Regions from separate parts of the Bacillus sp. MUM 13 genome, predicted to be linked through region 1. Evidence: riboswitches for the same ligand, from Rfam matches in the RefSeq annotation. Region 1 holds a riboswitch; each other region holds the start of a gene.
The links. A riboswitch is a leader RNA that binds a small molecule or an ion and turns the genes downstream of it on or off. The one in region 1 is predicted to bind S-adenosylmethionine.

Region 1 (7,550 bases):
TACAACGGCTGGATATCAAATAGCCATTGAACAAAACAAAACATATCAAACATTGTTGGATCAACTAACAATGCTTAAGGTAGAGGATCGGGATCAAATTGATGAAATCAGCAGGAAAATTCGGCAAATCCTGATAGAAGCAGAAATTCCTTCCGATGTTGATAGTGCAGTTACTAACTATCTTTTGAAATTGGGTGAAAAAGATGCTTATGCAGTACGTTCTAGTGCGACTGCTGAAGATTTGCCATATGCCTCATTTGCTGGTCAACATGACACCTATTTAAATATCATTGGACAAGAAGCAATCATGCGGCATATAAAAAAATGCTGGGCTTCTCTATTTACGGAACGGGCGGTAATATACCGTATACAAAATAAAATTGACCACAGACAGGTTTATTTATCCGTAATCGTTCAAAAGATGGTTTTCCCCGAGGCTTCAGGGGTTTTATTTACTGCTGATCCTATTACTTCTAACCGTAAGCTGCTGTCGATCGAGGCCAGTTTTGGACTTGGAGAAGCACTTGTCTCAGGCTTGGCAGCTTCCGATTGCTACAAAGTACGTGATCATCATATCGTTGAAATGAGGATAGCATCAAAAAAATTGGCTGTCTATGGAAGAAAAGAAGGCGGAACAGAGAGAAAGCCAATCAGCACTGACCAGCAAAAGACCCAAGCACTTACTGAACAGCAAATTTTACAATTGGCACGAATCGGTAGACATGTCGAATCTTATTTTGGCTGTCCCCAAGATATTGAATGGTGTTTGGCTGATGATACATTTTATATTGTCCAGAGCCGTCCAATCACGACTCTTTTCCCTGCCCCTGAAGTGAATGACCAAGGAAATCATGTCTATATATCTGTTGGTCATCAACAAATGATGACAGACGCCATAAAACCATTGGGATTGTCTTTTTTTCTGTTAACGACTCAAGCACCCATGCGTAAAGCTGGCGGAAGACTGTTTGTTGATGTCACACAACAACTGGCTTCAATTTCCAGCAGAAATATTTTATTAAATGCCATGGGACAACACGATCCGCTCATGAAAGACGCGATTATGAACATCATTGAGCGAGGGGATTTTATAAAATCGTTACCAAATGATAATAAAGCACCGAGTCCGAGCAGAGGCAACAATACAGATATGCTGGCACAAATCGAAAACAATCCATCAATTGTTTCTGACTTGATTAAGCGCAGCCAAACATCCATTGAAGAATTAAAACAAAAAATTAAAAACAAATCAGGATCAGATTTATTTGCATTCATCCTGGAAGATATCCAAGAATTAAAGAGAATTTTATTTGACCCGCAAAGTTCTGCTGTATTTATGGCTGCTATAAATGCTACAACCTGGATTAATGAAAAAATGAATGTGTGGTTAGGTGAAAAAAATGCAGCAGACACGCTTTCTCAATCTGTACCAAACAATATTACTTCAGAAATGGGTCTTGCACTTTTGGACGTTGCAGATGTAATTCGTCCTTATCCGGAAGTAATTGAATATTTACACCAAGTAAATGATGATCACTTTTTAGATGAACTGGTTAAGTTTGATGGCGGTAAGGAAGCTAGAGACGCTTTCTATGCTTTTCTCAGCAAATATGGAATGCGGTGTGCCGGAGAAATCGATATCACAAAAACCCGCTGGAGTGAAAAGCCAGTTACCCTTGTTTCCATAATTCTCAGTAACATCAAAAATTTTGAAGCTAATGCCGGAAAGTGCAAATTCGAGCAAGGCAGGCATGCTGCTTTGAAAAAAGAACAAGAGTTATTAGAACGTTTGAACCAATTAACCGATGGTGAACAAAAAGCCAAAGAAGCAAAGCGAATGATCAGGCTTATCCGGAATTTCATCGGGTATCGTGAATATCCCAAATACGGCATGATTAACCGCTACTTCGTTTATAAGCAGGCTTTACTGAAAGAAGCCCAACAACTGGTGCAAGCGGGCATTATTCATGAAAAAGAAGATATATATTATCTCACATTTGAAGAATTCAGCGAAGCCGTACGCACAAAAAAGCTGGACCGCCAGAAAATCATAAAGCGGAAAGAGGATTATAAATTATATGAAAAACTGACTCCTCCGCGTGTTATTACATCGGAAGGTGAAATTATTACAGGCAAGTATCAAAGAGAAAACCTTCCAGCCGAAGCGATTGCAGGTTTGCCTGTTTCTTCCGGAGTGGTAGAGGGAAGGGCGCGTGTCATCTTAAACATGGAAGATGCTGATCTTGAAGAAGGAGATATATTAGTCACCGCCTTTACTGACCCCAGCTGGACACCATTGTTTGTATCCATAAAAGGCTTAGTCACTGAAGTGGGCGGATTAATGACACATGGAGCAGTGATTGCACGAGAATATGGCCTGCCAGCAGTGGTAGGAGTGGAAAATGCTACTAAACTGATTAAAGATGGACAACGAATCCGCGTTCATGGAACAGAAGGGTTTATTGAACGATTGTAATCGCGAAAATACGTTAAATTGCCCCTTTGCGCTGCTATTAAATGGAGACTTTTTAACAGTTTGTTAGTCCTCATGGCGGAATGCTAGAATGTCCATTTTGACTTCCAAAACATAGGGGAGCGAATTTTATAATTTTAGAATGCTAGAAGTTCATTTATTGGATACGATTGTTCAGGGATAAATGGCTGCCTTATGCAGCCATTTTTTTGTTCAAAAAGCCCTCATAAAAGAATACTGCATATGCTGCAGTATTCTATGTCCTGTTATATTCAGCCTTCATTAACAGCTGTCTGTAAATACTCCTTTTCGCTTTGCTGCAGGGCTAAAGTGAAATCGCGGATTAAATCATCACAGTTTTCAAGTCCAAGGGATAATCGCAAAAGGCTTTTTGAGATTCCGCGACTTTCTCTTTCCTCATCAGGCATTGCTGCGTGTGACATTTTTGCAGGATAGGAAAGGATGGTTTCAACGGCTCCAAGGCTTACAGCAAAAACGGGCAGCTGGAGCTGATTGACGAAGGAACGAAGCAGGCTTTCATTTTGCAGTTCGAATGATAACACGGCTCCTGCTCCCCTGGCCTGTTCGCTTTGGATTTTGTACTGAGGATGATCCGGGAGGCCTGGGTAATGGACAGCTTTAACTGCAGGCAGTGAAGATAGAAATTCAGCCATTTTATGTGCGGACTTCATGGAATGCGCCATTCTTACATGGAGGGTTTTAATTCCCCTCATGACCAGCCATGCATCCTGAACACCCAGAATTGCTCCAAATGAATTCTGCAAAAATGAAAGCTTTTCACCTATTTCCGGGTCTTTGACGGCCGCAAGTCCTGCAACAACATCGCTATGGCCTGAAAGAAACTTCGTTGCACTATGGAGAACAATATCAGCACCAAGTGAAAGAGGCTTTTGCAGAGCGGGAGTTAAAAATGTATTATCCACATATGTCAAGGCGCCAATTTCCCTGGCAATGGCACTGATTTCCCTTATATCGCTTACCTTAAGCAAAGGATTAGAAGGTGTTTCAATATAAAAAGCCCTTGTATTATGCTGGATTGCAGATCTGATGCTTTCAAGATTCGTCATATCGGCAAAAGTGTGCTGGATTCCAAACCGGTTCAAAACGTTTGTCACCATCCGGTAGGTCCCTCCGTATACATCTTCTGAAATGATGACATGGTCGCCTGAAGATAATAAAAGAAACGCAGTTGAAATGGCCGCCATTCCGGATGAGAAAGCAAAGCCCCTGGTTCCTTCCTCTAATTCAGCAATAATCTCTTCAAGTGCCTCCCGTGTCGGATTCAGGCTTCTGCTGTAATCATATTTGCCGAATTGATCAATATCGAATTGATGGTAAGTTGAGGCATGCTGAATCGGAACACAGACTGCACCTGTTGCCGGATCAATTTTATGCCGATTATGGATCAAAGAAGTTTCAAAAGCAAAATTTTCAGATGTCATAATAGGGCCTCCTGTTTTACATAATTTAAAGAATAATTCAAATCACTTATTAAATCGCCGGGATCTTCAATTCCTACTGAAAAACGCAATAACCTATTACAAACCCCATTCGCTGTTCTGATTTCTTCTGGAATGTCTGCATGGGTTTGTGTTGCAGGATACGTTATAAAGCTCTCAACTCCGCCGAGACTCTCTGCAAAAGAGATAAGGGAAAGTCCTTTTAAGAAAGGATTGATCCATGACTCATCATTTAACCTGAAAGAAAGCATACCGCCTCTGCCGGGATAAAGGACCTCTGAAACGGACTCGTGATTGGACAGGTATTCAGCAAGGATTTTTGCATTGGATTCATGGCGGGCCATCCGAAGAGAAAGTGTTTTCATGCCTCTCATTAAAAGCCATGAATCAAATGGGCTCAGCACAGCTCCTGCCCCATTATGGTGAAGGGCGAGAGAAGTGCAAAGATCTCTCCCTTTAGCAACGATAAGCCCTGCCAGCACGTCGTTGTGTCCGCCAAGATATTTTGTAGCGCTATGGATGACGATATGAGCTCCAAGCGGGATAGGTTTTTGGATCAGCGGTGTATAAAAGGTATTGTCGACGATTAAAAGCAAACCGTGCTGTTCCGCCAGCTGGCCGATAGCTTCGATATCCGCTGTTTCCATTAGAGGATTAGTGGGGGATTCTATAAAAATGGCTTTAGTCTTTGGTGTAATGGAATGTTCAATGCTCTGCAGACAGCTTGTATCTCTGTATTTACAGACTAACCCCCATTTCTTGAACCCCTGTTCCAATAATCGATATGTTCCTCCGTATAAATCCTTGGATAAAATCCACTCATCCCCGGATTGGAATAACGACAATACCGTCAATATTGCTGCCATGCCTGAGCTGCATGCAAAGCCCTGATCGCCGCCTTCAAGATCTGCTATGGTTTTTTCGAGGATCTGCCTCGTGGGATTTCCGGTACGGGAATAATCGAATCCTGTGGACTGCCCAATGCCTTCATGGCGGTAAGCTGTTGAAAGGTAAATGGGAGCATTCACAGTTCCTGTCTCTTTTTCGCTTCGATTTCCGATTTGTGCCAGATATGTGTCAATATTGTACATAGGTTCACCACTCCTTAAGCTGAATAAAATAAAAAAGCCTTCTTAAAGAAGAAGACTTTTAACAGTACATTGGAAGCCATTCTTCTTATCTTTCAAGTTATTAAAACTTGATGGAGTTAGCACCTTTTCATTGTTCTGGGCAATGAAGGTTGCTGAGGCGTCAACGGGCCAATTCCCTAAACCTCTCTTGATAAGAAATAAATTCTAATTATTCTATTAGTTTAGAATTTACTACACAAATAGGGTAATGTCAACTAATATAAATATATCTTCCCTGCAATAGAGTGAAGCAAATTCAGGAATTTATGAGGCATCACTTTAAGTTCAAAGTGTTTAATAAAAAGATATAGATAGAAAGATCGAAAGGAGGGCTTTTATTGAAAATTGTCATTGCCCCTGATTCATTCAAGGAAAGCATGACTGCAATGCAGGCGGCAGACTCTATAGAAAAGGGGTTCCGCCGCATCTTTAAATCTGCTGAAATTATTAAGGTCCCATTAGCAGATGGCGGGGAAGGGACGGTACAGGCACTTATAAATGCAACAGGAGGGAACATTATTGAAAAAGAAGTCACCGGGCCGCTAGGTGAAAGGGTGAATGCCAAATTCGGGATTTTCGGAAATGGAGAAAAAGCAGTAATCGAGATGGCTGCAGCTTCAGGCATCCATCTTGTTCCTTATGAAAAAAGAAACCCGCTGTATACGACCACCAGAGGTACTGGTGAATTGATACTGGCTGCCCTGGACGCGGGAGCAAAGCATATCATTCTTGGCATTGGCGGAAGTGCCACTAATGATGGAGGGGCAGGGATGGCAAAAGCGCTAGGAATAAAGCTTATGGATGAGAGCGGCAGGGAAATTGGAGACGGGGGTGGAGCTCTCGGAAAGCTTTGCTCCATTGATTTAAGCGATGCAGATCCAAGATTGCGGCATATCAGGGTGGAAGCAGCATGTGATGTAGACATCCCCTTAACCGGAGAAAAAGGTGCTTCAGCAATTTTCGGGCCACAAAAAGGGGCAGATCGGGAAATGGTTGTTCTTCTTGATAATAATCTCGAAAGATATGCGGCGGTCATTGAAAAGGAGCTTGGAAAAAAGGTAAAGGATGTGCCTGGTTCCGGTGCAGCCGGAGGCCTTGGAGCAGGATTGCTTGCCTTTTTGCCTGCTGAGCTTAAAAGAGGCAGTAAAATCATTATAGAAGCGGTCAATCTGATGGAACACATAAGAGATGCTTCAATCCTTATAACAGGTGAAGGCAAGATTGACGATCAGACTCTACTTGGAAAAACACCAATCGGTGCAGCTCGTCTTGCCAGGACTTTTAACGTTCCTGTGATTGCTATTGCCGGCAATGTTTCATATAACAGCGAAGAGTTTACTCAGCAGGGAATAAATGCCGTTTTCAGCATAGTTCCAGGAATTATCAGCAGAGAGGATGCCTTTATCAAGGCAGAGAGGCATCTTGAAGAAACTGCAGCCAATATTGCAGCAGTGTTAAAAATGTCAGCATGCAGCCGGTTTAAATCATGATATTTTTCTATACGATAATGAAAGCGAGAATAGAGGGCAAAGCTTTTAAATATTAAATACATGTTCGTTTATGCTGAATTTTGGGAAAGTAGATAGAGTAACCTTTTTTGGCATGGTATATAAAAATTATTTAACAGTGGAGACGGGAGGAAATTCCATGAAATTCAGAACAGAGAAAGACACTATGGGTGAAGTACAGGTTCCTTATGATAAATATTGGGGAGCACAGACTGAAAGAAGCAGAAATAATTTCAAAATCGGAAATGAAAGAATGCCGATAGAGCTCATCCAGGCTTTTGCATATGTAAAACAAGCCTCAGCTAAGGTCAATCATGAGCTGGGAGATTTATCTCAGGCAAAAATGAAAGCGATTGTAAAAGTCTGCGGTGAAATTCTAGAAGGAGCACTTGATGACCACTTTCCCCTTGTTGTCTGGCAGACTGGAAGCGGCACTCAAAGCAATATGAATGTGAATGAAGTAATTGCTAACAAAGGGAATGAGTGGCTGCGGGAAAACGGCGGAAATGAGCAGGAAATCCTGCATCCTAATGACGATGTCAACAAGGCCCAAAGCTCTAATGACTCATTTCCGGCGGCGATGCATATAGCGGCATACCTGGCAGTTGCAGACATCCTGCTGCCGTCTATTTCTGCATTAAGAGATACTTTGCTTGAAAAGGAAAAGGAATTTATGAATATTGTAAAAATCGGCCGCACCCATTTGCAGGATGCTACACCGCTCACACTAGGGCAGGAAATCAGCGGGTGGAGGGCAATGCTTGATAAAGATCTTCAAATGATTGAAGAAAGCAGCAAGCATTTAAAAAGCCTTGCACTTGGGGGAACAGCAGTAGGGACCGGGATTAATACAAAACCGGCATTCGGCCATATGGCCGCAGAACAAATCAGCAAGGATACCGGACATTCATTCCATACATCGCCGAACAAGTTTCATGCACTTACCAGCCATGATGAA
Region 2 (8,063 bases), on a different contig from region 1:
ATTATCGTTTTGAAACCTTGAGTATTCACGGAGGGCTGAAGGAAGATGCTACAGGAGCCAGGGCATTGCCTATTTATCAAAGCAATGCATATTTGTTCAAAGATACAGATCATGCAGCCAATCTATTTGGACTGAAGGAACCAGGGTATATTTACACGAGAATCCATAATCCGACTGTAACTGCTTTTGAAGAAAGAGCGGCACTCCTGGAAGGCGGGATCGGGGCTCTTGCCGTATCAAGCGGAATGGCTGCAATCACACTGGCCATCTTGAATATTGCTTCAGCGGGAGATGAAATTGTATCAGCTTCAACTTTATATGGAGGCACATATAACTTGTTCGCCAATACACTTCCAAGGTATGGAATCAAGGTTACCTTTGTAAAACCGGATGATCCTGAGAACTTCCGTAAAGCTATAACACCAAAGACGAAGGCAATATTCGGTGAAACAATCGGCAATCCAAGCCTTCGTGTACTTGATATAGAGAAGGTAGCAGAAATAGCCCATGAAGCAGGAATTCCGCTTATTGTGGATAATACCTTTGCAACGCCTTATTTGTGCAAGCCAATTGAATATGGTGCTGATATTATTGTGCATTCTGCTACCAAATGGCTTCTTGGCAACGGAACTGTACTAGGGGGCATCATCGTGGATGGCGGGAAATTCGACTGGAATTCCCCAGATTTTCCGGGGTTCACGGAGCCTGATCCAAGCTATGGAAATATCGTATACAGTGATGCAGCGGGCCCGGCTGCTTTTATTACCAAAGCACGTGTCCAGTTACTAAGGGATCTGGGGCCTTCGCTCAGTCCCCAAAGCGCCTTTCAATTCACTCTTGGGCTTGAGACCCTGCATGTAAGGATGAAAGAGCACATATCCAATACCGGGAAAATCATTGATTATTTAGAAAACCATCCGGCCGTAACTTGGGTGTCACACCCAGGGCATAAAGATCACCCTGATAGGAAACTGGCAGATAAATACCTTCCAAGAGGAGCAGGGGCCATTGTCATTTTTGGGATTGAAGGCGGCAGAGAAGCAGGAGCCAAGCTGATTAACTCCATACAGCTATGGTCACATGTAGCAAATGTTGGAGACGCAAAAAGCTTAATCATCCATCCTGCCAGCACAACCCATCAGCAGTTAAATAAAGATGAACTGATTCAATCTGGCGTAAGCGAGGATTTAGTAAGGCTATCAATCGGCATTGAAAATGCAGACGATTTGATTGAAGACCTTGAACAGGCGATTGAACAGGCAACTGGCCTGGCGTCCTTGGCTGTAAAATCTTTATAATTCGGAAAGAGAGGGTGCACATGCATTCTCTTTCTTCACTGATTCACGAAAAATTGTTTATCAAAGGATTTAAAATTTTTACTAACTTTTAAACGTTATGCATTGACACTTTTTCTTTCTGTATGTTACGATCACTTTCGTAATTAAAAATGAACATAATTGATGTGAACCGTCAATTACATATATCTGTTGCTCTTATCGAGAGAGGTGGAGGGATGTGCCCTATGAAACCCGGCAACCGGCAAGGATTTCCTTGAAAAGGTGCCAATTCACAAAAAGCTGATAAAGCTTTTAGAGATGAGAGAAAGGCCTTAGCTTATCTTGCCTTTCTGCTCATGCAGAAAGGCTTTTTCTGTTTAAGGCACTGATATTGGCCTTGCGCCATGCATGAAGAACAGATAATGCGCAATGATATATTGTAGATGGATACATGATTTAGCAAAAGTTTACTATGTTCATAGGCTTATACGGATAAGAGGTGGATTCAATGATAACGGTATCGAAAGTAAGTAAGCTATTTAAATCCAGCCTTGCGAAAGGCGAACCTATAAAAGCTGTTGATTCTGTAGATATCTCAATTGACAAAGGAGAAATTTTTGGGATTATCGGCTATAGCGGTGCCGGGAAAAGTACGCTGATCCGGATGCTGAACGGTCTTGAAAGGCCGACTGAAGGCTCGGTTCTTGTAGCAGGCAGAGAGATTTCCCGAATAAAGGGCGCGGAGCTTCGAAGCGCAAGACAAGAAATAAGCATGATTTTCCAGCACTTTAATCTATTATGGTCCAGGACTGTCGAAGAGAATATCTCCTTTCCCCTGGAAATTGCAGGCGTCCCGGCAAATAAGAGAAAAGAAAGGGTCAGCGAGCTTATTAATCTGGTCGGCCTAGAAGGGAGAGAGCGTGCATATCCCTCGCAGCTAAGCGGCGGACAAAAGCAGCGTGTCGGCATTGCAAGGGCGCTTGCCAACAATCCCAAGGTGCTCTTGTGTGATGAAGCGACTTCAGCACTTGATCCCCAGACTACTGATTCCATCCTGGAATTGCTCGTTGATATCAATAAAAGGCTGGGTCTTACCATTGTTTTGATTACGCATGAAATGCATGTCATCCGCAAAATCTGCCATCGTGTTGCTGTCATGGAAGGCGGCAGGGTTGTGGAGCAGGGACGTGTTTTGGAGGTTTTCCGAAATCCGACTGCGCAGATTACCAAACGTTTTGTCCAGCAGGTCACAGAACCAGAGGAAACAAAACCCGTATTGGATCATATTGGAGTCCGCTATCCAAAGGGCAAGGTCATACAGTTAACATTTATAGGAGAAAGTACAGAAAGTCCGCTCATTACCGGGCTAATCCGAAACTTCAATATCGATGTTAATATCCTCCAGGGGAAAATATCGCATACGCAAAATGGCCCTTATGGCACTCTGTTCATACATGTTGATGGAAAAAGCGATGAAATCACCCGTGCGATCACGTATTTAAATGAGCAGCAGGTAGGCGTGGAGGTGATATCAAATGCTGACTGATTTACTTCCAAATGTGGTTTGGGCAGATATGTGGGCAGCGACGAAAGAAACCTTATACATGACTGGTTTTTCATTGGTTGCTACATTTATTTTAGGCATTTTGCTTGGAACACTATTGTTTCTGACTTCTAAAGGTCAAATGTGGGAAAATAAAGCAATTAATGTCCTTGTTTCCGCGGTGGTCAACATTTTCCGTTCCATTCCTTTTATCATCCTGATTATTTTGCTGATCCCATTTACCCTGTTTTTGGTGAAGACCATGCTGGGTCCTGAGGCAGCTTTGCCAGCCTTAATTATTGGAGCAGCGCCCTTTTACGCCAGAATGGTGGAAATCGGGCTTCGCGAGGTTGATAAAGGTGTTGTGGAAGCAGCAAGATCAATGGGTGCAAAAACAAGTACTATCATCTTTAAGGTGCTGCTGCCTGAATCCATGCCGGCGCTTATTTCTGGCATTACTGTAACTGCAATAGCCCTAGTCGGCTATACTGCGATGGCCGGGGCAATTGGAGCAGGAGGGCTTGGAAATCTTGCATATTTGCAGGGATTTCAGCGGAGTAATAATGATGTTACTTTTGTTGCTACAATCACCATATTAATCATCGTATTTATCATTCAGTTTATTGGAGACATTATTTCATCCAAATTGGATAAAAGATAAAAAAAAATGAAATCTGGAGGAATACACAATGAAAAAGAAAAAGTGGTTTGCGGCTTTTGCGGCTTCGGCGGCACTGGCATTGGGGCTTACAGCCTGCGGAACAAGCGATAGCGGGAAGTCAGGGTCTGATGATAAGAAACTGATTGTGGGGGCTTCAAATATTCCCCATGCTAAAATATTGGAACAGGCAAAGCCTCTCTTGAAGAAAAAAGGCGTGGATCTTGAAATTAAAGTATTCCAGGATTATATTCTTCCGAATAAAGCACTTGCCAATAAAGAAATTGATGCTAACTATTTCCAGCATATCCCTTACATGGAATCACAAATGAAGGACCAGGGCTATAAATTTGAAAACGCCGGCGGAATTCATATTGAGCCAATCGGCATCTACTCGAAGAAATATAAAAAACTTCAGGATCTTCCAAAAGGCGGAACAATCATCATGAGGGACGCAGTGGCAGATGAAGGCCGCATTCTTTCCATCTTCCAGCAAAATGGACTTATTAAGCTGAAGCCGGGTGTGAAGAAAACAGATGCGACTATAAAGGATATTGTGGAAAACCCTAAAAAATTAAAATTCCAGCCGAATATCGAAGCAGGTTTATTGCCTCAGGTATATAAGAATAATCAGGGCGATGCTGTAGTCATCAATGCAAACTATGCACTGGATGCAGGCTTAGACCCGGTACATGACCCAATTGCGGTTGAATCAGGCAAAGATAATCCTTATGTCAATATCATCACGGTCCGCAAAGGCGATAAAAACAGAAAAGACATCAAAACGTTAGTTGAAGTTCTGCATTCGAAAAAAATCCAGGATTATATCACGAAAACATATAAAGGCGCTGTATTGCCTGTAGATAAATAAGTAAAAGGAGCGGCCTATAATGGGCCGCTTTTTCTATATTGCTCTCGCAGCAGTTCCTGCATAGTTGATCATTAACCGTCCATACTATGAAGGAAAATGAAACAAGGAGATGAAAGCATTTGAATAATGAACCCAGGAATGTAACTGAAAGTGTACTTCATGATTATAAAACCGGAATCGGAGTATTTCTGGAAAAAATGCCTGAGCTCGGCAGCAAATTCAATGCATTTACTGAAGCATGTTTCCAGGCAGGCGCACTTTCTCAAAAAGAGAAACAGCTGATTGCACTTGGGATAAGCCTATATACACAAGATGAGTATTGCATCATTTATCATGTTAAAGGATGTCTTGACCAGGGGGCCAGTGAGCAGGAGATTCATGAAGCAATTGGCGTAACGGCTGCATTTGGCGGAGGAGCGGTAATGAGCCAGGCAGTTACCCTGGTACAGGATACGATCCAGGAATTATCGGAATTTCATTAATCATGAATGCAAAAGCTTTAATGTTTTCTGTAAGCTTAAGCAATCAGAGGGTATTTGGAGCAATTCTCCATCTGGCAGCGATTTTCCTGAGCAAAGCCCATATGTTACGTTTTAACCCATTTTCATAAGGGTATAAGGACTTTGAACAATGATTTTGACTCATGTTAAAATTAAGCTGTTCTATAAAAGATGAAAGGATTGATTCATTATCAACTCTCTAGATTTACAAGTTACAGGTGAAATGGAAAAGGCTATGCAGCAATCACATGGAATTGGCTACAGCGAATACAGCAGGAGATTGGATACCCGGATCCAGGTCGAAAAACGAAGAGAGAAAGATTATGAACAAGGCAATCTGTTAGTGAATCATCTTAATCGAAGAATTCATTCTTAATGGATTTTAAATGAAAATTAAATATGACTGCCTCCCGCGGAGATAATGGTGAGCGAATCAAGAAGAAGGTATGCTTGATTTCTTAAACTTTATGCATCGCGGGTTTTTTTATTGAATAGGCCCGTGTTTTGAGGAAGAAGAACAGGATTAGTAAGTGCCCGAATGAATAATGCGATATTAAGAGATGCTATAATATGGAAGGAAGCGGAAAACTTATAAATATGTTTTCATTTTGACTTATAAGGGCCATGCGGTGATATTAGGGGATACAATGAAAATCCCTCTTTATTAGTTGCTTCCAGATTTCATTTGATATAAGATTGTAATGAGAATAAATTGAGAATCACTTTTGAAAATAAATAGAAGGAAAAATGCGTAATTTTTCAGTCTATTATTATGATATTAGTTTACGGAGGTATGAAAATGTCAGGATCAACTTTAACGATTAAAGATCTGCACGTATCAATCGATGGAAAAGAAATTTTAAAAGGGGTTAACCTTGAAGTGAAGGGCGGAGAAATCCATGCAATCATGGGCCCGAATGGTACAGGTAAATCTACTCTTTCTTCAGCAATCATGGGACATCCTAAATATGAAGTAACAAGCGGAAGCATTACATTTGACGGTGAAGACGTTCTGGAAATGGAAGTTGACGAGCGAGCAAGAGTCGGCCTTTTCCTTGCCATGCAGTACCCAAGTGAAATCAGCGGTGTAACGAACGCGGACTTCCTTCGTTCTGCGATTAACAGCCGCCGCGAAGAAGGCGATGAAATTTCATTAATGAAGTTCATCCGCAAAATGGACGAAAAAATGGAGTTTCTTGAAATGGACGAAGACATGGCACAGCGTTACCTTAATGAAGGATTTTCCGGCGGAGAAAAGAAGCGCAATGAAATTCTTCAACTAATGATGATTGAGCCTAAAATTGCCATTCTTGACGAAATTGACTCCGGTTTGGATATCGATGCTCTTAAAGTTGTTTCAAAAGGAATCAATGAAATGCGCAGCGAGGATTTCGGCTGCCTGATCATCACTCACTACCAGCGTCTGCTGAACTACATCACTCCTGACTTTGTCCACATTATGATGCAGGGACGCGTTGTTAAATCTGGAGGTCCTGAACTGGCACAGCGCCTGGAAGCAGAGGGCTATGATTGGATTAAGCAAGAATTAGGCATTGAAGACGAAACTGTCGGCCAAGAAGCGTAAGTAGGGGGATTGGAATGACTACCGAAACAAAACTACCATTTGATCAGGAGTACATCAGCTCCTTCTCTAAACAAAATAATGAACCTTCATGGCTTATGGAGCTCAGGACCAAATCACTTTCCGGTCTTGATGCGCTTCCAATGCCAAAACCTGATAAAACAAAGATCGATAAATGGAATTTCACTGCTTTCAGCAAACACATTGTTGAAAGTGAAGCTTTTGCATCTTTGGAAGACCTTCCGGAAAGCGTGAAAAGCCTTGTGCATCTTGAAGAAAGCAAAAACCTGTACATCCAGCGGAACAATACTGCTGCGTTTTCAAGACTTTCTGATGAATTGAAGGAGCAGGGTGTCATCTTCACCGATATTTTCACAGCAGCTCGCGAGCACAGCGATCTTGTCGAAAAATATTATATGAAAAATGGCGTTAAAGCAGATGAGCACCGCCTGGCAGCTTTGCATGCTGCTTTGGCTAACGGCGGTTCTTTCCTTTATGTTCCGAAGAACGTGGAAATTAAGGAGCCGATGCAGGCAGTATTCCTGGTCGACAATCCTGAGACTGCATTATTCAACCATGTATTGATTGTGGCTGAAAGCAACAGCTCAGTGACATATGTAGAAAACTACATCTCCACTGTAGAATCCAGCCAGGGAATTGCAAACATCGTAACAGAAGTTTTTGCAAATGATAATGCACGCGTTGCTTATGGTGCGGTTGATACCCTGTCAAAAGGCTATACAACGTACGTAAACCGCCGCGGGGTGGCAGGGCGCGATGCACGGATTGAATGGGCCCTTGGATTAATGAATGACGGCAATACCATTTCTGAAAACATCACTTATCTTATGGGAGATGGATCATTCGGAGATACAAAAATGGTTACTGTAGGCCGCGGAGAACAAAAACAAAACTTTACGACTTCCATTATTCATTACGGGCTTCGCTCTGAAGGGTATATTTTAAAGCATGGCGTCGTGAAAGACAGTGCGTCTGCCATTTTTAACGGAATCGGTAAAATAGAGCACGGTGCAACAAAAGCAAATGCTGAACAAGAATCAAGAGTTCTTATGTTAAGCGAAAAGGCACGCGGAGATGCAAACCCGATCCTTCTTATTGACGAAGATGATGTTACTGCAGGACATGCAGCATCGGTTGGCCGCGTTGACCCAGTCCAGCTTTACTATTTAATGAGCCGCGGAATTCCGAAGCAAGAGGCGGAAAGGCTTGTAATCCATGGTTTCCTTGCACCGGTTGTTAATGAACTGCCTGTTGAAGGAGTTAAGAAGCAATTGGTTGAGGTAATCGAAAGGAAAGTTAAGTAATGAATCCATACGAAATTCGCAAGCATTTCCCTATCTTAAATCAGGAAGTGAATGGCAAGCCATTGGTATACCTTGACAGTGCAGCCACTTCCCAAAAGCCATCTTCTGTAATTGAGTCAATTGATAAGTACTACCGCGAATATAATTCCAATGTCCATCGCGGTGTCCATACACTTGGAACAAAAGCAACAGATGCATATGAAGGGGCTCGTGAAAAGGTTCGGAAATTCATTAATGCTGCTTCTACAGAAGAAGTCATCTTTACAAGAGGAACGACTACTGCCTTGAACACAGTGGCAAGAAGCTA
Region 3 (8,063 bases), on a different contig from region 1:
AGGAATCTGCAAAACACAAAAAACCCCTAATAGATAATACCCCGATTTTTTTGACCTTAAACATCTTATTTCATAGAAAATTAAAAAGCTGTATATTTTTTTTAGTCTTCTTTTTAAAATCGAGCTAAACAAGCTTGAGTCCATGGTTCGCGTACCTTTATAAAATTTGTATCTTATGGATTACCAGCTCACCGCCCGCCCGCGGAAAGCGAGCATGATCACCCACCCTTGTTTTATGGCTTTTCTGCGGTTCTGTGTTTTGTTGGCGGGGTTAATGGGAAAGAAGTGTAATAAGTTCGAGTGATCGTGAACGTTCCTACAAAAGCACAGGGGAGGAACTTATGTCTTCTGCAACTAATTATCTGAGCCGAAACCTTTGGTCGGGGATCCTGTTTGGTATTGGCTTGATCGCTTTTATTGATGAGGCGGTTTTTCATCAGCTTCTGCACTGGCATCACTTTTACGACAAATCCACACTTGCTGTTGGACTGGTTTCTGATGGCCTGTTTCACGCGTTAAGCTGGTTTGCCACAATTGCTTCTTTGTTCATGGTGGCTGACCTTCGCAGGCGAGAGGCTTGGCGGCGGACAAGGTGGTGGGGAGGTGTGCTGCTCGGAGCAGGCTTGTTTCAATTTTATGATGGTACTGTCCAGCATAAACTCATGGGATTGCACCAGATTCGTTATGTGTCAAACTTGTTCATTTATGACGTGGTCTGGAATATCTTCGCGGTCGCTATGATAGTGATTGGAGCAGTGATTACCGGCAGAAAGGGAAAAGCCACAAGCCAAGAGGAGAATATCTCGTGAATCATCATATGGAACACGCTAGCGGCAGTTCACCTGAAATTATCTTTCCGATGTTTTTCATCATCGTTCTCTTCTCGTTTTTGTATATGGGTGCGGCCTATGTCCTGAAACGCCGCAAGCAGTTGCGCCAATGGCCGCTGCACCGCTGTATCTTTTGGATTCTTGGTGTTTCTTGTGCCATTTTTGCTGTCGATGGACCTCTGGCAGAACAGGCACATACTGATTTTAACTGCCATATGACTGCCCATCTCCTTCTTGGGATGCTTGCGCCACTGCTTATTGCTCTTTCAGTTCCTATGACTCTTTTGCTGCGCACAGTCAAGATTTCTTTTGCGCGAAGGCTTACACAGGTTATGAAAATTAAAATCGTACACCTATTCTTTCATCCCGTTGTGGCTGCTATCCTGAATATTGGCGGCCTCTGGCTGCTTTACACGACAAATTTATACTCTGTAATGCACACGAATATGGTATGGTATGTTGTCATACATATGCACATCTTCATCGCTGGGTATCTTTTCACAGTTTCCATGATTTATATGGATCCGGTCAGCTGCAGATACCCATTTGCTTATCGTGCGATAGTATTAGTGCTGGCTTCCGCTGGACACGGGATTTTATCAAAGTACATCTATGCAAATCCGCCCGCTGGTGTAGTGGCAGCCCAGGCAAAAACAGGGGGGATGCTCATGTACTATGGCGGGGATGCAATTGAACTCATCATGATTTTTATTTTTTGCCTCCAATGGTTTAGAGCCACGCGACCTAAAGCGTTTGCATCGGTAAGAAGGGAGACTTCTTTATAAGGTAAAAAGCAGCCGTCCAAAAAAATGGAGGGCTGCTTTTTAGTAGTTTTCTGCTTTATCGTAATAAGGAAGCTGCAGGTTTTCTGCAGCTTCCTAGTGTATGGTTTAGTATTAATCTTTTAGTTTGCCAATTCCTTCTTGAATTTCGCCTTTTAACTTATCTTTCTTGCCTTCGCCCTGCATTCTTTTATCATCGCTGGCATTGCCCATTTGGTCCTTGGCTTCACCTTTGACTTTATTTACAGCACCTTTGACTTTATCAGATAAACCGCTCATCTTTATCTTCCTCCTTCATTGGTTTACTTGTTATTTACCCGCAGAGGAGTCTGTTAAACAATATTATGATGCCATTTCTTTCTTGGAATGTTCTTCAATAAAGCGAAGCGTATTTTTGATAATGTGTTCCTTATCATAATCAAGGGAGGCCACATGGTATGACTGTTTAAGGGCGATGAGTTCTTTTTCAGGCGAAGCGGCCTGATCATAAAGATAAAATGAACATTCTGCCGGAACCACATGGTCTTCAACCGAATAAAACAGAAGCAGGGGACAGGTTGTTTTTTTAACATTTTCACTAGTCTTATCCATAAGTGACAGCAGCTGCTTAATTGAGTGCAGCGGCACTTCTGGATAGGTGATTTCTTTTGCCGATGGATCCTTGATATCTGGTGAGCCATCCGGGATGAAAAGGGGGGATTGGACTTTTCGGTATTGCTCATATTGCGGCACCTTTAAAGCTGCATTAACTGTAATGACGCCATCACAGTTTGTCTTCGAAGCCAAATCAATGGCCAAAGCCCCGCCCATAGACTGCCCCAGGATATAAACCCTGCTGCAGGTTTGCTGAAGAACGCAGTAGGCGTCTTCCAGGTTTTGAATCCAATCTTGATAAGAACAGACTTTCAGGTCGCTCGCAGCTGATCCGTGCCCTTTTAAACGGGGTGCATAAACCGTATATCCCTTCTCGGCAAACTGGCTCCCTAAATATTCAACACTCTGAGGAGTCCCGTTAAAGCCGTGGCAAATTAAAATTCCTGTAGAATTGCCGGGATAGAAAAAGGATTCAGCACCAGGAATAACAGGGGATAATGACATGAGAAAAACTCCTTTCTAATATAAAAAACTTTCCTTGCCCGGCTGCAAAGAAAGTTTTTTAGACAAATCTTATCAGCCAAAGCAAATATGCTTTGCTGGTAGGAGCACCTTTCATGAGGCTGCTGTGAAGTCATTGAGCCAGATCTCTCGTTCACTCGTGATAATGGTATATGAAGTTTATAATTAACTATTCTTATTAATTTACTTGGTTTTATAATAACACGATATGATTTTTTTCGTCAACCGTTCCCTCTTTTATCTGTAAAATCTTGTTCTGAATTCTTTTTGTAGACATAAAATAGAAGGACCAGCCGGAAATTTTTATTGGGAATTTTAAAAAAATATTGACTTATCCCTTAAGCCCGCCTAATATTGTAGTTACAAATTAAAAAACAATTGAATAAATGCTATTACTTATCCAGAGAGGTGGAGGGACTGGCCCTGCGAAACCTCGGCAACGGGTTTGCTTCTTATTGCAAATACCGTGCTAATTCCTGCAAATCGATACAATCGGTTTGAAAGATAAGAAGTAGATCGGCTTATACATATAAACCCTTCTTCTTATCTGTCATGGATAAAAGAAGGGTTTTTTCGTTTCCGGAAGATTGGAGAAAGGGGCGGCTTATATGTATATTTCTGATTAAACTTATAAGGATAATTGGTTAATAGCGCCGTAGGAGGAATTAGAATTGATTGAAATCAGAAATGTTTCAAAGGTTTATCAGGGAAAAACCCCTATTCATGCACTAAATAATATTTCTTTGACAATAGATAAGGGAAATATTTTTGGAATCATAGGATTTTCAGGAGCAGGAAAAAGCACGTTAATAAGATGTCTTAATCGGTTAGAGGAACCGACAGAAGGAACAATCAGCATTGATGGATTGGACTTGATGTCATTGAATGAAAGTGAACTTAGGAAAACACGCAGGGAAATTGGGATGATTTTTCAGCATTTTAATCTGCTTTCTGCTAAAACCGTTTTTGACAATATTGCAATGCCGCTATATCTGCAGGGAAAAAAGAAGCGGGATGTTCAAAAAAAGGTGCTGGATCTCATTGAATTTGTTGGACTAAGCGGAAAGGAAAATGTTTATCCGGGCCACCTGTCTGGCGGACAAAAACAGCGTGTCGGAATCGCGAGGGCCCTTGTGACAGATCCCCAAATCCTGCTTTGCGATGAGGCAACATCCGCATTGGATCCAGAAACAACAAAAAATGTTCTTGAGCTGTTAAGAAAGGTAAATAAAGCTTACAGCATTACCATTGTCCTGATTACACATGAAATGAGTGTAATTCGTGATTTATGCGATAGGGTCGCGGTGATTGACGACGGGGAAATCGTTGAAGAAGGGACAGTTTATGATGTGTTTACTAATCCTCAGGAAAGAATTACCCGTAATTTCGTTAATACCGTTTTGCAAAATGAAATACCGCCTCATTTATCGAAGAAAATAAGAAGCGGGACCTATTACCGTCTTGTTTTTCTGGGGGAAAAAGCGGCACGCCCTTTACTATCGGAAGTTTCCAAGCGGTTTGATATTCATCTGAACATCCTGTATGGATCTATTACAGAGCTGCAGGAAAAACCATACGGAAATCTTTTTATTGCGATTGACGGAGAAATTGAGGAAAGAAATAAAGCCATCCAATTTATCTTGAATAGCGGAATCGACATAAAGGAGGCTGAAGCGCATGGAGCTTAATTGGGAATTTTTCTGGCCGCAGTTTTTCCAGGCCTGTGAAGAGACGTTTCTCACTGTGTTTGGATCATTTATTTTTGGAACAATCATAGGACTGCCTTTAGGCATCATTCTTGTAATCACGAGACCCGGACATATCATGGAAAATAAAGCGGTCTTTCTTGCCCTGAATACCATTGTGAATATTGTCCGTTCTGTACCCTTTATTATTCTTCTGGTTGCTATTATTCCATTTACAAGGCTTGTGACGGGGACATCAATAGGTGTAGCGGCAGCAATTGTGCCTTTGTCCATTTTTGTAGGCCCGTATCTTGCAAGGCTGATTGAAAATTCCATGCTCGAGGTGGATAAAGGCGTCCTGGAAACAGCTCACGCAATGGGAGCCACAAAAATGCAGATTATCACTAAATTCATTATCCCGGAAGCGGTGCCATCATTAATACTTTCGTTTACTACAGCGACAATCGGGCTGATCGGTTCGACAGCAGCGGCGGGCGCTGTAGGTGCAGGGGGTCTTGGAAACCTTGCAATTACTTATGGCTATCAGCGTTTTATCACTATCGTTATTGTCATTACAGTCGTATTGCTTATCGTTAGCGTTCAGCTTATTCAAAGCTTTGGAAATACATGGTCAAGATATGTGAGGAGGAAAAGAGGATGAAAAGATTAAGTATTGTTTTAGCGGCAGTTGCAAGTTTGATATTGGTGTTAGGAGCATGCTCATCAAATACAGCTTCCAAGGATGGAGGCACGCGCACAATAAAAATAGGGATAAATGGGGACGACAATGATCTTTGGAGCCTTGTCCAAAAACAGGTAAAAAACGATGGAATCAACCTGAAAATTGTATCTTTTTCAGATTATGTCCAGCCCAATACAGCCTTAAATGATGGCAGCATTGATTTAAATTCTTTCCAGACCATCACCTATATGAATCAATTCAAACATGATCACAACCTGGATATCTCAGCAATCGGCTCAACAGTTATAGCGCCAATGGGGGTTTATTCAAAAAAATATAAAAAGATAGACGACATACCGGACGGGGCTACCATTACAATACCTGATGATGTAACAAATGCTGGCCGGGCCCTTAAGCTTTTGGCATCGGCAAAGCTAATTACTCTAGTGGATAATTTCGATCCGAGAGGCAGTGTGGACCAAATCAAAGACAATCCAAAGCATTTGAATATCAAACCGATTGCAGCAGGACAAACAGCCAGATCGCTTGAAGATGTGGGAGCAGCTGTCATTAATAATGGGTTTGCCGTGCAAGCCGGCCTGCAGCCTTCCAAAGATCCGCTTTATAAGGAAAATCCGAATGATAAATCGGCCCAGCCTTATATCAACGTAATTGCTGCTGCCACAAAAAATAAAAAGGATAAAGATTTCCTTAAAATCGTAAAAGCATATCAGTCGAAAGCCGTTCACGATTACATCATTAAACGTGATAAAGGTGCTACAGTGCCAGTAGTGACCTCGATAGATAAAATTAAAAACTTATAGGCTGAAAGCTTTTAGCTGGCCAGCCCAAAATATAGCTAAGAGAGAGGAGAGGTTTATATGACAGTAGAAGTTGAAACACAAAGAGATTTGATTGTGAGAAGCATTGAGGATGGCAGTGGCAGATATATAGAAGCGAGCCATTACATCCACGAAAATCCTGAAATAGGGAACCAGGAATATCTTGCATCCGATACATTAACTAATATCCTGGAGGAAGCTGGCTTTGAAGTGACAAGAAATGTCGCCGGCCATGAAACGGGCTTTATAGCAAGAAAATCCTCAGGAAAACCGGGCCCCTCGATTGCGTTTTTAGCAGAATATGATGCTTTGCCGGGACTTGGGCATGCCTGCGGCCACAATATTATTGGAACAACGAGTATTGCTGCTGGAATTGCTTTATCAAAGGTGGTTGAGGAAACCGGCGGAGAAACTGTTGTTTTCGGTACCCCTGCAGAAGAAGGAGGCCCTAATGGAAGTGCGAAGGGGAGCTTCGTTAAACATGGATTGCTCGAAGGCATAGACGCTGCGCTCATGATACACCCAAGCGGTAAAACAGGGCTGACAAGTCCGTCTTTGGCAGTTGATCCTTTAGATTTTTTCTTTTACGGAAAAGCGGCACATGCTGCGGGATCACCGGAAGAAGGAATAAATGCCTTAGATGCAGTCATTGGTATATTCAATGGAATCAATGCCCTTCGGCAGCAATTGCCTTCAGATGTAAGAATACACGGAATCATTACCCATGGAGGAGATGCACCTAATATTATTCCTGACTTTGCCTCCGCCCGTTTCTTTATTCGTGCCAGCACATGGAAACGTGCGGAGGAAGTGTCAGCTAAGGTCAGGAATGTTGCTCAGGGTGCCGCACTTGCTGCAGGAGCTACCGTAAAGATTGAGCGATTCCAAAATGAAGTGCATGATATTGTTATCAATACATCTTTGGATGAAGTTCTTCGGGAAGAACTGGAGAACCTAGGAGAAACCGTTGATAAGAGAAGCGGAGGAATTGGCTCCACAGATGCCGGCAATGTAAGCCATGTGGTGCCGACAGCACATCCTTATATCAAAATCGGTCCTGACGAACTGATTGCACACACAAATGAATTCCGCGAGGCTGCCGGCTCCAGTCAGGGAGAACACGCATTATTAACAGGAGCCAAAGCCCTTGCATTGACAGGCTACCGGCTCCTGACAGACAAAGAATTGCTTCAAAAAGTCAAAACAGAATTCCGCAGCGCGGAAAAATAAACCATGCAAAAAAATCATAAAACCCTGAATCAGCGGGTTTTATGATTTTTTTTAGGGGTCTGACCCCGTTTTGTCGAAAAATATTTAATTTAAATGAAGTTCCCTGCGTTTATACTGTGTTTAAACAGTGGTTAGGAGTGGTGATATGGTCCCGCAGCGTGTAACGCTTATTACAATAGGAGCAATTGATTTGCCGGAACTTCGCGCTTTTTATCAAAAGATGGGCTGGAGTGAACCGGAAATGAGTTCAGATCAATATGCAGTGTTTAAAACAGCTGGTGTGCTGTTGTCCCTCTTTCCTTTAAAAGAACTGGAAGCTGATTCGGGAGTGCAGATTCATAAATCTAAGGATGCCTATCAAGCTATTGCTCTGGCCATTAACGTAAATACACCTGAAGAAGTTGATGCCGTTATTGGCCATATCCGAAAAATAGGAGGGAAAATCCTCCGCGAACCAAGTGATGCATTCTGGGGAGGGCGAACCGCTTATTTTGCAGATATTGAAAATAACATCTGGGAGGTAGCTTGGAATCCCGATTCGGTATTTGACGAAAAAGGGGCTATGACTTCTTTTTAGTAATGGTCTGCAGATCATTCCTGTTCGGCAGGTATGGTATACCTGACTTGATTGCAGTAAAGGGAAAGAAGTAGACGCAGGCGCCATGGCGCCGCGTCACCCTGCATGGCGCCCCCAAAAGCCAAGGAGAACTTACAGAAGACGAGCGGCACAAACGCTGACCTAAATATAGCTTTAATATACATATCACCCGAAGACCTGTAATATGGGAAAAACAAAAATGCCCCTCACGGAATGTGAGGGGCATTTAAAGCATTATGCTTTATTTCCTTTTTTTCTTTTTGCCGAAGCTTGTGATGAATTCGTATACGACAGGGAC
Region 4 (8,063 bases), on a different contig from region 1:
ACTTCAATTGATAGAGTTCAGACACATCCCTGACATTGGTAATGACTCGGAATAGTTCTCCACTCTCATTAAACACTGGACTGCCGGTAACGAGGGTTTCTCTACCTGTGTTCACACGTTGGATCGTACTGTAAGTTTTTTTTGTTTCCGCCACTTTCAGCGTAACGATATCATTAAATACGCCCATCGAAAGTAAATTTTCAAGACTTTTCCCGACAAAAAATTCTTTTTTAATTCCAGTTAAGCGTTCAATGGCCTTATTGGCTCTCAGATTGACCCCTTCAGGTGTTGAAATATAGATTCCATCATAAGAATTTTCAATAACTGCATCTAATTCTTTTAAATAGGTTTGGGTTACACGATAAATATCTACTAGGGAAACAACACCCAAGTAAACGGGTCTGTTCTTCTGAAGTTCGACGATTGGATAAAAAAAGACATCATCGATAATTTTGATTTTAGCCATATCCTCCCCCAGAACAAGTGGGCGCACGTTAACAAGCCGTGGCACTGATCCGTCTCTCATTTCTAATCCGATATATTCCCCTTGTTGGACATGGGGAATGGTTGTATGGTAAGGGAGTAAATCCCTGCTATATTCATTTTTAGCAGTATCAAAGTAAGGGTAATTTTTCACTAAATAGGTGAGCAAAACAATTCCTCCCTTATGACATAAGTCGAAATAGAAATTCTATTTCGACTTAAAAAGTCAATTGTGACTTATATTTTATCATTAGTGTTAGAATTTTACGATAATTCTTTAAAGAATAATATTGGCACAATACTTGCATTAAATAATAACAGGAGGTGAGTAACACAATGAAACAAGGTTGCTCAATTACGGCTATACGAAAAAATGGACGTTATCTTTTAGCTTCAAATAGTGATAATCCTTGGGATACTAGGACCAGAGTCCGAATAAAACAAGGAAAGAAATTTAAGTTTATCGGTACGGAGCTCAATTGTCCGGATGATAACCTTCCCTGGTCCAACATGGTGACGCGGGGAATAAATGAAAAGGGAATTAGTTTTACCTTTGCTTATGTTGATTGTGATGCCGATTTATATTTGGGAGGGCTTGGCTTTAAGGATTTTGGCGATCACATCCTTGGTAGTTTTGGAACTCTCCATGAAATCGAAAACTATTTACGGAATGAGCATGTCCAGGTTCACGGAAATTTTCTTTTTGCTGATAATCTTGGCAATTTGCTAGTTTCCGAGCTTTATCCTATTGAGAAGTATTTTGAATGGAACCCGGAAGAAATTGTAATTCGTACGAATCATTTTATCAATCTTCCATTCGCCAATGATAAGGAAATTATTGAATCATGTTCCATTCTTCGATATCAATCCGGTATGAACTCCATCCAAAATGATGACCAAATGGATCCTTTTCAATATTTGCAAGCATTTTTATGCAATCATCATCTTGAAGAATATGGATCTAAGTGGGGAAGCTCAACGTGCAACCATGGGGAGACTGTTGGAACGGTAAGTTCAGAAATACTTGATCCATTAAACATGGAGATATTTTACTGTTATGGTCCACCGTGTGGAAATGGAAAGAACATCCAAGGATGGGGTGAATACGTCTCCTTCAATCTGAACCATTGGGGCGAGGGTGAAATAACCACGATGGATGGAAAAATAGTAAATAAGGGGGTTCCGCCATGTTAAACAGTTACATTGGATATGCCATGTTATTTATTTTTGGGTTAATCATGGTTGTTATCGCTGTCTATATGAAGCGTAAAGGGAAAAATAACCTTGACGATTTTTTAAGTGCACGAGAAAGCATGAGCCTGCCTGTTACAATGAGCTCACTAGTGGTCGTATGGGTGTGGAGCAGTTCTCTGATGGGTTCAGCTGAAGGTGCATTTAAATTCGGAGTAGCTGGATTTTATATGTATGGTCTGTCTGTTTTATTGTCTTCTATTTTAATTGGATGGCCGGTCTTTAAAAGGGTCCGTAAAATCGCTCCTAATATTAGTACTTTACCAGAATTCATGAAAATTAGATTAGGAACACGTACTCATTTAATTTTTGCTATTGTTGGTATCTTACAATCGTTCTTCTGGGCTGTACTTCAGATTACGGCAATCGGACTCGTTATGAATGTGTTGTTTGGCATCCCTCATGCTGCTGCAGTCATTATAGGCACATTAATTGTGACTACCTATGTTGCCATCGGGGGCTTAAGAGCATCCATTGGAACGGATGTTGTTCATTTTTGCATGTTGCTGATTTTACTTGCCATCGTCATCCCTGTTACCCTTTGGGTTGCCGGAGGTCCAAATGAAATTTATCAAGGGCTTGCCCATTCATCTGTTAAAACAGCTACACTACTCTATACAAAGGAAAGCGTTACAGGATGGCTGCTCGTTAGTATCCTTTCATTTATTAACTATGCGATTATTGATCAAAGCGTTTGGCAGCGTGTGTATGCAAGTAAAAAAGGCACTGAATCCAAATTGATTCTCGGAACAACCTTTTTATGGCTGCCAATCCCAGCCGTAGCGGGACTCATCGGTATGATTGGTTTGGCAAAGGGATTTAATGTGAATCCTTCCGAGATTTTTCCTACTGTTGTTGGCGAGCTGTTAGGAACATGGGGCGCTTACGCAATGGCAATCATTATGATTGCCACCATTTTGTCAACAACGGATTCTTGTCTTAATGCCTTATCTACACTTATCGTTCGGGATATTTACATTCCGTATATACGAAAAAATGCACCGATGGATCCAAATAAAGAAATTAAAGTGGCTCGGATCATCGTTATTATCGGCGGATTAGGTATCGCCCTTTTCGGCTTAGCACAATTCTCCATCCTCTATCTGAATTACGCGGTGGGAGCATTGACACTTGCCATGACATGGCCGTTCGTCCTATCCGTATTTATGAAAAATCTTAATAAAACAGCTGCCTTTTGGGGCTTGATTATCGGAACCGTTTCTGCACTTATTTTTGCAGTACTTCCTGGTGCCGGGCTGATTGAACCGATTGTTCCATTATGGATTGGCTATCTTATTTCACATATCATCGCAGCGGGGGTTCCATTGATCGGAACATTACTCGCACCTGATAGAGAATTCCAATTCCAATCCGTATTCAGTAAGGGAGGATTTTAAACATGGTATTAAGCGAAAACGGATTTGTTTTTATCACCTACGCCTTATTAACCTGGTTTATCGTTTCAAATCTTACTTTAGTCTTCTTTTGTTTAAAAGATTGGGTTCTTGGTTTCTTTAGAAGAGCCTAGACACCCTAAAAACAGTGGAGTTGAATGAAATGGACAGAAACCTAGAACTTTCAGAAATACGTAATCTATTACGAAAGAATGCATTTACTGGTCCAACCGCAGGAATTGCCCCAGGGCATACACAAGCAAACCTTGTCATCCTGTCAAAGGACCTTGCCTATGACTTTTTATTGTTTTGCCAACGGAACCCAAAGCCTTGTCCACTGCTAGAAGTAACCGATATTGGATCAGCTGTTCCTAAACTGACAGCACCAACAGCAGACTTACGCTTTGATTTACCTAAATACAGGATCTATAAAAAAGGAGCTCTTGTTGAGGAAGTCCACGATATCGAAGCTTACTGGAAAAACGATATGGTTGCCTTTTTAATCGGCTGCAGCTTCACGTTTGAAAATCCCTTAATCGAAAACGGTCTTGTGATTAGACATATAGAAGAAAACCGGAATGTTCCGATGTATATCACGAATATTCAATGTCAACCGGCAGGGGCATTTCAAGGAAACCTAGTCGTCAGTATGCGTCCGTTTTCAGCTTCTGACGTCGTAAGAGCTGTCGAAGTAACATCCAGATTCCCTTCTGTACATGGATCCCCTGTTCATATTGGAAACCCTGAAGTAATAGGAATACAGAACCTGGATAAGCCAGACTTCGGGGAATCGGTAACGGTAAAAGAAGGGGAAATTCCTGTCTTTTGGGCCTGTGGAGTAACCCCTCAATCCGTGGCCATGTCCAGTAAACCGAATTTAATGATTACCCATGCTCCAGGGCATATGTTTATTACAGATATGAAGGATAGCCGCTATTCGATTTTATAAATAGGAAGAAAATATAGGAAAGCGACGTTGCATTAACTGAAGCGTCGCTTTTTTATGGGATTTATTGTGTCAAAAGGTTGAAAAAACGATACCTGGTGTATATTCCGTTCTTCAAGCATATACGCTATCCAGCCCATAAAATCTCCGTTGTCATTTCTTTACATGGAAGCGACTTTTTTAATTTTGGAGGGAAGATATGAAATCTAAATTGCTACTGTCCGCTGATACACCAGAACAACTGCGCCCTATCGATGTAGACAGGGTAATGATGGCTGCTTGCGAGCAGGGCTGTTTTAAGGATTTCAAAGATTGGCTGATATCTCACCGACTGCAAGAACGAACCTGGCAGCTGGTAAAGGAATTTACGGAAAGGATTGCAAAGAATATTTCGAAGAATAGGAGAATATAAACTGACCTAATCTAAATGCAGAAGAGAAGGATATCAAAATTGTCCGTACGTTGTATCACCAATTGAAAAAATCCAGAAGGGTGATGATGGAAAGTCCTTTATCGTTAAAGCCCAATGAATTGGAAACAGGGGAGTTTGTGGATACCGTTGTTTCAGCCGATTTTTATTGCGATTTTATTTTTGTTTTTAGCGGCTTGCAGCGAGGGGAAAAAAAAGATAATTTCAATCCTAAATATGCTTAAATGGCTCTTATGATACTTCGTACTTATTACAACTTTTGTTCATCATTCAATACCAATAAAGAAATGGCAGCACCCGCTCAACGGTTGGGAATCACCGAAAAGGTTTTTGATATAAAAGATAACTGTTTTATCTTCCTTTCGTGAGTGTGTTGTTTTCTTGGAATCATTATATATCGGGATTTTATAAAGTAGCATAAAAAGTTCATCATTTCCTCGATAAGGCACATATGCCTGCGTGGACTGAGACACGACACGCTTGAGATTACTTTCCAAATGGCAACTGACTATTACGAGGTTCCGTTAGAAACTATATTTAAAAAAGGAAGGTTCTAAAAAAAGGTCCCATATAAAATAGGATACATCGCTTACTATCTCGAAAAAATCTTGACACATATCCAGATAAACTGTATGAATATAAATATTCAGAATAATGATTTATCATTTTTGCGAGAGGATAGTCTTCACTTTCTGATCTAGTTTCTATGCAGTTATCAAAAATCGAGAAAACGAGAAATTACTATGAAAGACTATTCTATAAATAGAATACGAGGAGAAGTTCAGATGAAAAAATCCGTGCGTAAAATTGGAATTATTGGGGTAGGAAATGTCGGAAGTGCCGCGGCCTTCTCGGTGGTTCATCAAGGAATTTGTGAAGAGTTAACCCTTGTCGATATTAAAGAAGAGAAAGCGGTTGGTGGGCAATCGATTTTGCTGATAGTGTAGGCTTTATGTCGTCGCGTACGAAAGTGACATCTGGAAGACTGCTAGATTTAAAGGACCACGATGTCATCCTTATTAGCGTTGCGGGTGAGCCCTTAAAACCTTGGGAAACACGATTAGATTTATTAAAAGGTACCTCAGCAATTATAAAGGAAGTTATTCCTCCGTTGAAAGATGCTGGATTTGAGGGGATTTATGTCGTTGCAACGAATCCATGCGATATCATTACCTATTTAACTTGGAAACTATCTGGTTTACCGCGTAACCAAATCATTGGGACAGGGACGGCACTAGATAGTAGTCGTTTTAGAAAGATTCTCTCTGAATATCTGCATGTAGATCCTCGTAGTATTACAGGATACACACTTGGGGAGCATGGTGAGTCTCAATTTGGCGCTTGGTCACATGTAACAGTTGGCGGCAAACCCATTCACGAATATATTAAAGAAAATAAAAACGAGATCGAACCTTTTGATTTTGATGAAGTCATTGAACATACGAAACGTGAAGGCTGGAATATTTTCAACCGGAAAGGAAAAACAGAATATGGTATAGGGAACGCACTTGCCTTTATTGCCAAGTCAATTCTAAATGACGCCTATACAATATGCCCCGTGTCGGTTGTATTAGATGGCGAATATTGAGGAAAAAGGACTTGCGATTGGTGTTCCAGCAGTACTTTGCCGTACAGGTCTGAAACAGGTGATTGAACTTAAATTAGATGAAAAAGAACTTGTGCTGTTCAACCACTCTGCTCATGTGATAAAAGAAAATATTGCTTCTTTGGAACTTTAATATTTAAATCGATTTGTATCATGAGTGGCTTTAGGAACACTGTCTGCATTTCTTCTCTATCTGATTTAAAAATTTAGTCTGTAGATTATGGATATAACCATCTATTCATACTTTTTAGAAAATTTATTCTAAAAATAATATTGACGCAATTCGACAAACACATGTATAGTATACATACTGAAATAAATCGAATATTATCTTATCTAGAGTGGTGGAGGGAAAGGCCCGATGAAACCCGGCAACCAAGTCTTTTAAAGGCTCAGGTGCTAATTCCTACAAAACGGAAATTAGTTTTGTAAGATAAGAGAAGTTGTGTGCATTCAAACCGCTTCTCTTTAGAGAAGCGGTTTTTTGGTGCTGTATGATATTACATAACAACTAGATAAGAGATAGGGAGTATTTCAGACCAGATTCCAAGTAAACAACTAAGAAAAGGAGAGTTTAAAATGAAAAAATCAGCAAAATTATTATCTATTAGTCTAGCTATCATTTTATCATTGGCTTTAACGGCATGTGGCGGGACAAGTTCAAAAGAATTAAGTACAAAGAAAATTACAGTGGGTGTCACCGGTGGACCACATCAACAAATCATGGAGCAAGTTGCTAAATTAGCAGAAAAAGACGGTCTAAAGATTGATATTAAAGTGTTTAACGATTACAATACACCGAATGCTGCACTTAGCGAAGGAAGTCTCGATGCCAATAGCATGCAAACATTACCTTTCTTAAAGGGCCAAATTAAAGACAAAGGCTATAAAATTACAGATGTCTTCAAAACAGTTGCCTTTCCGATGGGGATCTATTCTAAGAGTATAAAAGATATTAAGGATCTTAAAAAAGGGGATTCAATTGCCGTTCCCAATGATCCAGCCAACGAGTTACGTGCATTGCAATTATTTGAAGCTGCTGGAGTCATTAAGTTGAAAGACGGCGTTGAACAAAGCGCAACGAAAAAAGATGTGGTTGAAAATAAATTGAACTTACAAATAAAAGAACTTAATGCAGAATCACTTCCAGCTCAACTTGGTGAAGTGACTGCCGCAGCTATAAATACAAACTTTGCAATGGGTGCAGGTCTAACCATTAATAAAGATGCGATTTACCACGAACCTATTGAAAACAATCCTTACCCGAACTATTTTGTCGTACGTACTGAAAATAAAGATGATGCAGTCATAAAAACGATTGAAAAATACTATCACTCAGATGCTATTAAAAAATATATTGCCCAAAAATTTGGTGGTTCAGTTGTGCCTGCTTGGTAAGGAGGAGCCCATATATGATCAGCCTGCAGCATGTATCGAAAACGTTTGAAGTCGGAAATAAGAAAGTTGAAGCATTAAAAGATGTTTCGATCGAGATTAAAAAAGGGGAAATTTTCGGTGTAATCGGATTTAGTGGTGCCGGAAAGAGTACATTAATCCGCTGTGTGAACGTACTTGAAAGACCCACCAGCGGAAAGGTTTTAATTGATGGCACGGACATCTTAACTTTGAAGAAAAAAGACCTTCAAAAAGTTCGTCAAAAAATAGGGATGATTTTTCAAAGTTATAATCTCTTAAAGACGGCTAACGTTTATCAAAATATTGCGATTCCCCTTCGTTTAGAAGGTGTCCCGGCGCATGAAATTGAACAGCGTGTAAATAAGTATTTAAAAATTGTCGGTCTAGAAGATAAGGCCCAAGCATTTCCTAATCAATTATCTGGAGGTCAAAGGCAACGTGTGGCAATCGCACGTGCCTTAGCCCATGAGCCAGAAGTTCTTCTTAGTGATGAAGCAACCAGTGCCCTGGATCCAACGACCACAGAACAAATCTTGG

Region 2: another riboswitch for S-adenosylmethionine. It lies ahead of BIV59_RS09775 (methionine ABC transporter ATP-binding protein); the one in region 1 lies ahead of BIV59_RS16090 (methionine biosynthesis PLP-dependent protein).
Region 3: another riboswitch for S-adenosylmethionine. It lies ahead of BIV59_RS13605 (methionine ABC transporter ATP-binding protein); the one in region 1 lies ahead of BIV59_RS16090 (methionine biosynthesis PLP-dependent protein).
Region 4: another riboswitch for S-adenosylmethionine. It lies ahead of BIV59_RS10535 (MetQ/NlpA family ABC transporter substrate-binding protein); the one in region 1 lies ahead of BIV59_RS16090 (methionine biosynthesis PLP-dependent protein).

Annotation. Positions count from the first base shown of each region.
Region 1 covers NZ_MLYQ01000067.1:522-8,071, forward strand. Annotated here, with positions in the region: gene ppsA (phosphoenolpyruvate synthase) at 1-2,476, shown strand, start outside; gene metC (cystathionine beta-lyase) at 2,746-3,936, opposite strand; gene BIV59_RS16090 (methionine biosynthesis PLP-dependent protein) at 3,933-5,045, opposite strand; SAM riboswitch class I at 5,128-5,242, opposite strand; gene BIV59_RS16095 (glycerate kinase family protein) at 5,423-6,574, shown strand; gene fumC (class II fumarate hydratase) at 6,732-7,550, shown strand, end outside.
Region 2 covers NZ_MLYQ01000031.1:12,233-20,295, reverse strand. Annotated here, with positions in the region: gene BIV59_RS09780 (O-acetylhomoserine aminocarboxypropyltransferase/cysteine synthase family protein) at 1-1,298, shown strand, start outside; SAM riboswitch class I at 1,491-1,602, shown strand; gene BIV59_RS09775 (methionine ABC transporter ATP-binding protein) at 1,786-2,823, shown strand; gene BIV59_RS09770 (methionine ABC transporter permease) at 2,813-3,481, shown strand; gene BIV59_RS09765 (MetQ/NlpA family ABC transporter substrate-binding protein) at 3,510-4,349, shown strand; gene BIV59_RS09760 (carboxymuconolactone decarboxylase family protein) at 4,469-4,831, shown strand; gene BIV59_RS23600 (YuzK family famiily protein) at 5,073-5,225, shown strand; gene sufC (Fe-S cluster assembly ATPase SufC) at 5,649-6,434, shown strand; gene sufD (Fe-S cluster assembly protein SufD) at 6,449-7,756, shown strand; gene BIV59_RS09745 (cysteine desulfurase) at 7,756-8,063, shown strand, end outside.
Region 3 covers NZ_MLYQ01000047.1:33,748-41,810, reverse strand. Annotated here, with positions in the region: gene BIV59_RS13625 (DUF2243 domain-containing protein) at 342-809, shown strand; gene BIV59_RS13620 (cytochrome c oxidase assembly protein) at 818-1,615, shown strand; gene BIV59_RS13615 (CsbD family protein) at 1,727-1,891, opposite strand; gene BIV59_RS13610 (alpha/beta hydrolase) at 1,955-2,710, opposite strand; SAM riboswitch class I at 2,777-2,877, opposite strand; SAM riboswitch class I at 3,122-3,239, shown strand; gene BIV59_RS13605 (methionine ABC transporter ATP-binding protein) at 3,400-4,416, shown strand; gene BIV59_RS13600 (methionine ABC transporter permease) at 4,406-5,074, shown strand; gene BIV59_RS13595 (MetQ/NlpA family ABC transporter substrate-binding protein) at 5,071-5,919, shown strand; gene BIV59_RS13590 (M20 family metallopeptidase) at 5,977-7,167, shown strand; gene BIV59_RS13585 (VOC family protein) at 7,313-7,744, shown strand; gene BIV59_RS13580 (efflux RND transporter permease subunit) at 8,007-8,063, opposite strand, start outside.
Region 4 covers NZ_MLYQ01000034.1:19,053-27,115, reverse strand. Annotated here, with positions in the region: gene BIV59_RS10565 (sigma-54 interaction domain-containing protein) at 1-637, opposite strand, end outside; gene BIV59_RS10560 (carcinine hydrolase/isopenicillin-N N-acyltransferase family protein) at 820-1,677, shown strand; gene BIV59_RS10555 (sodium:solute symporter family protein) at 1,671-3,131, shown strand; gene BIV59_RS10550 (putative hydro-lyase) at 3,277-4,077, shown strand; gene BIV59_RS10545 (hypothetical protein) at 4,274-4,486, shown strand; partial or broken gene BIV59_RS24325 (hypothetical protein) at 4,687-4,872, shown strand; partial or broken gene BIV59_RS10540 (L-lactate dehydrogenase) at 5,290-6,243, shown strand; SAM riboswitch class I at 6,440-6,550, shown strand; gene BIV59_RS10535 (MetQ/NlpA family ABC transporter substrate-binding protein) at 6,690-7,508, shown strand; gene BIV59_RS10530 (methionine ABC transporter ATP-binding protein) at 7,523-8,063, shown strand, end outside.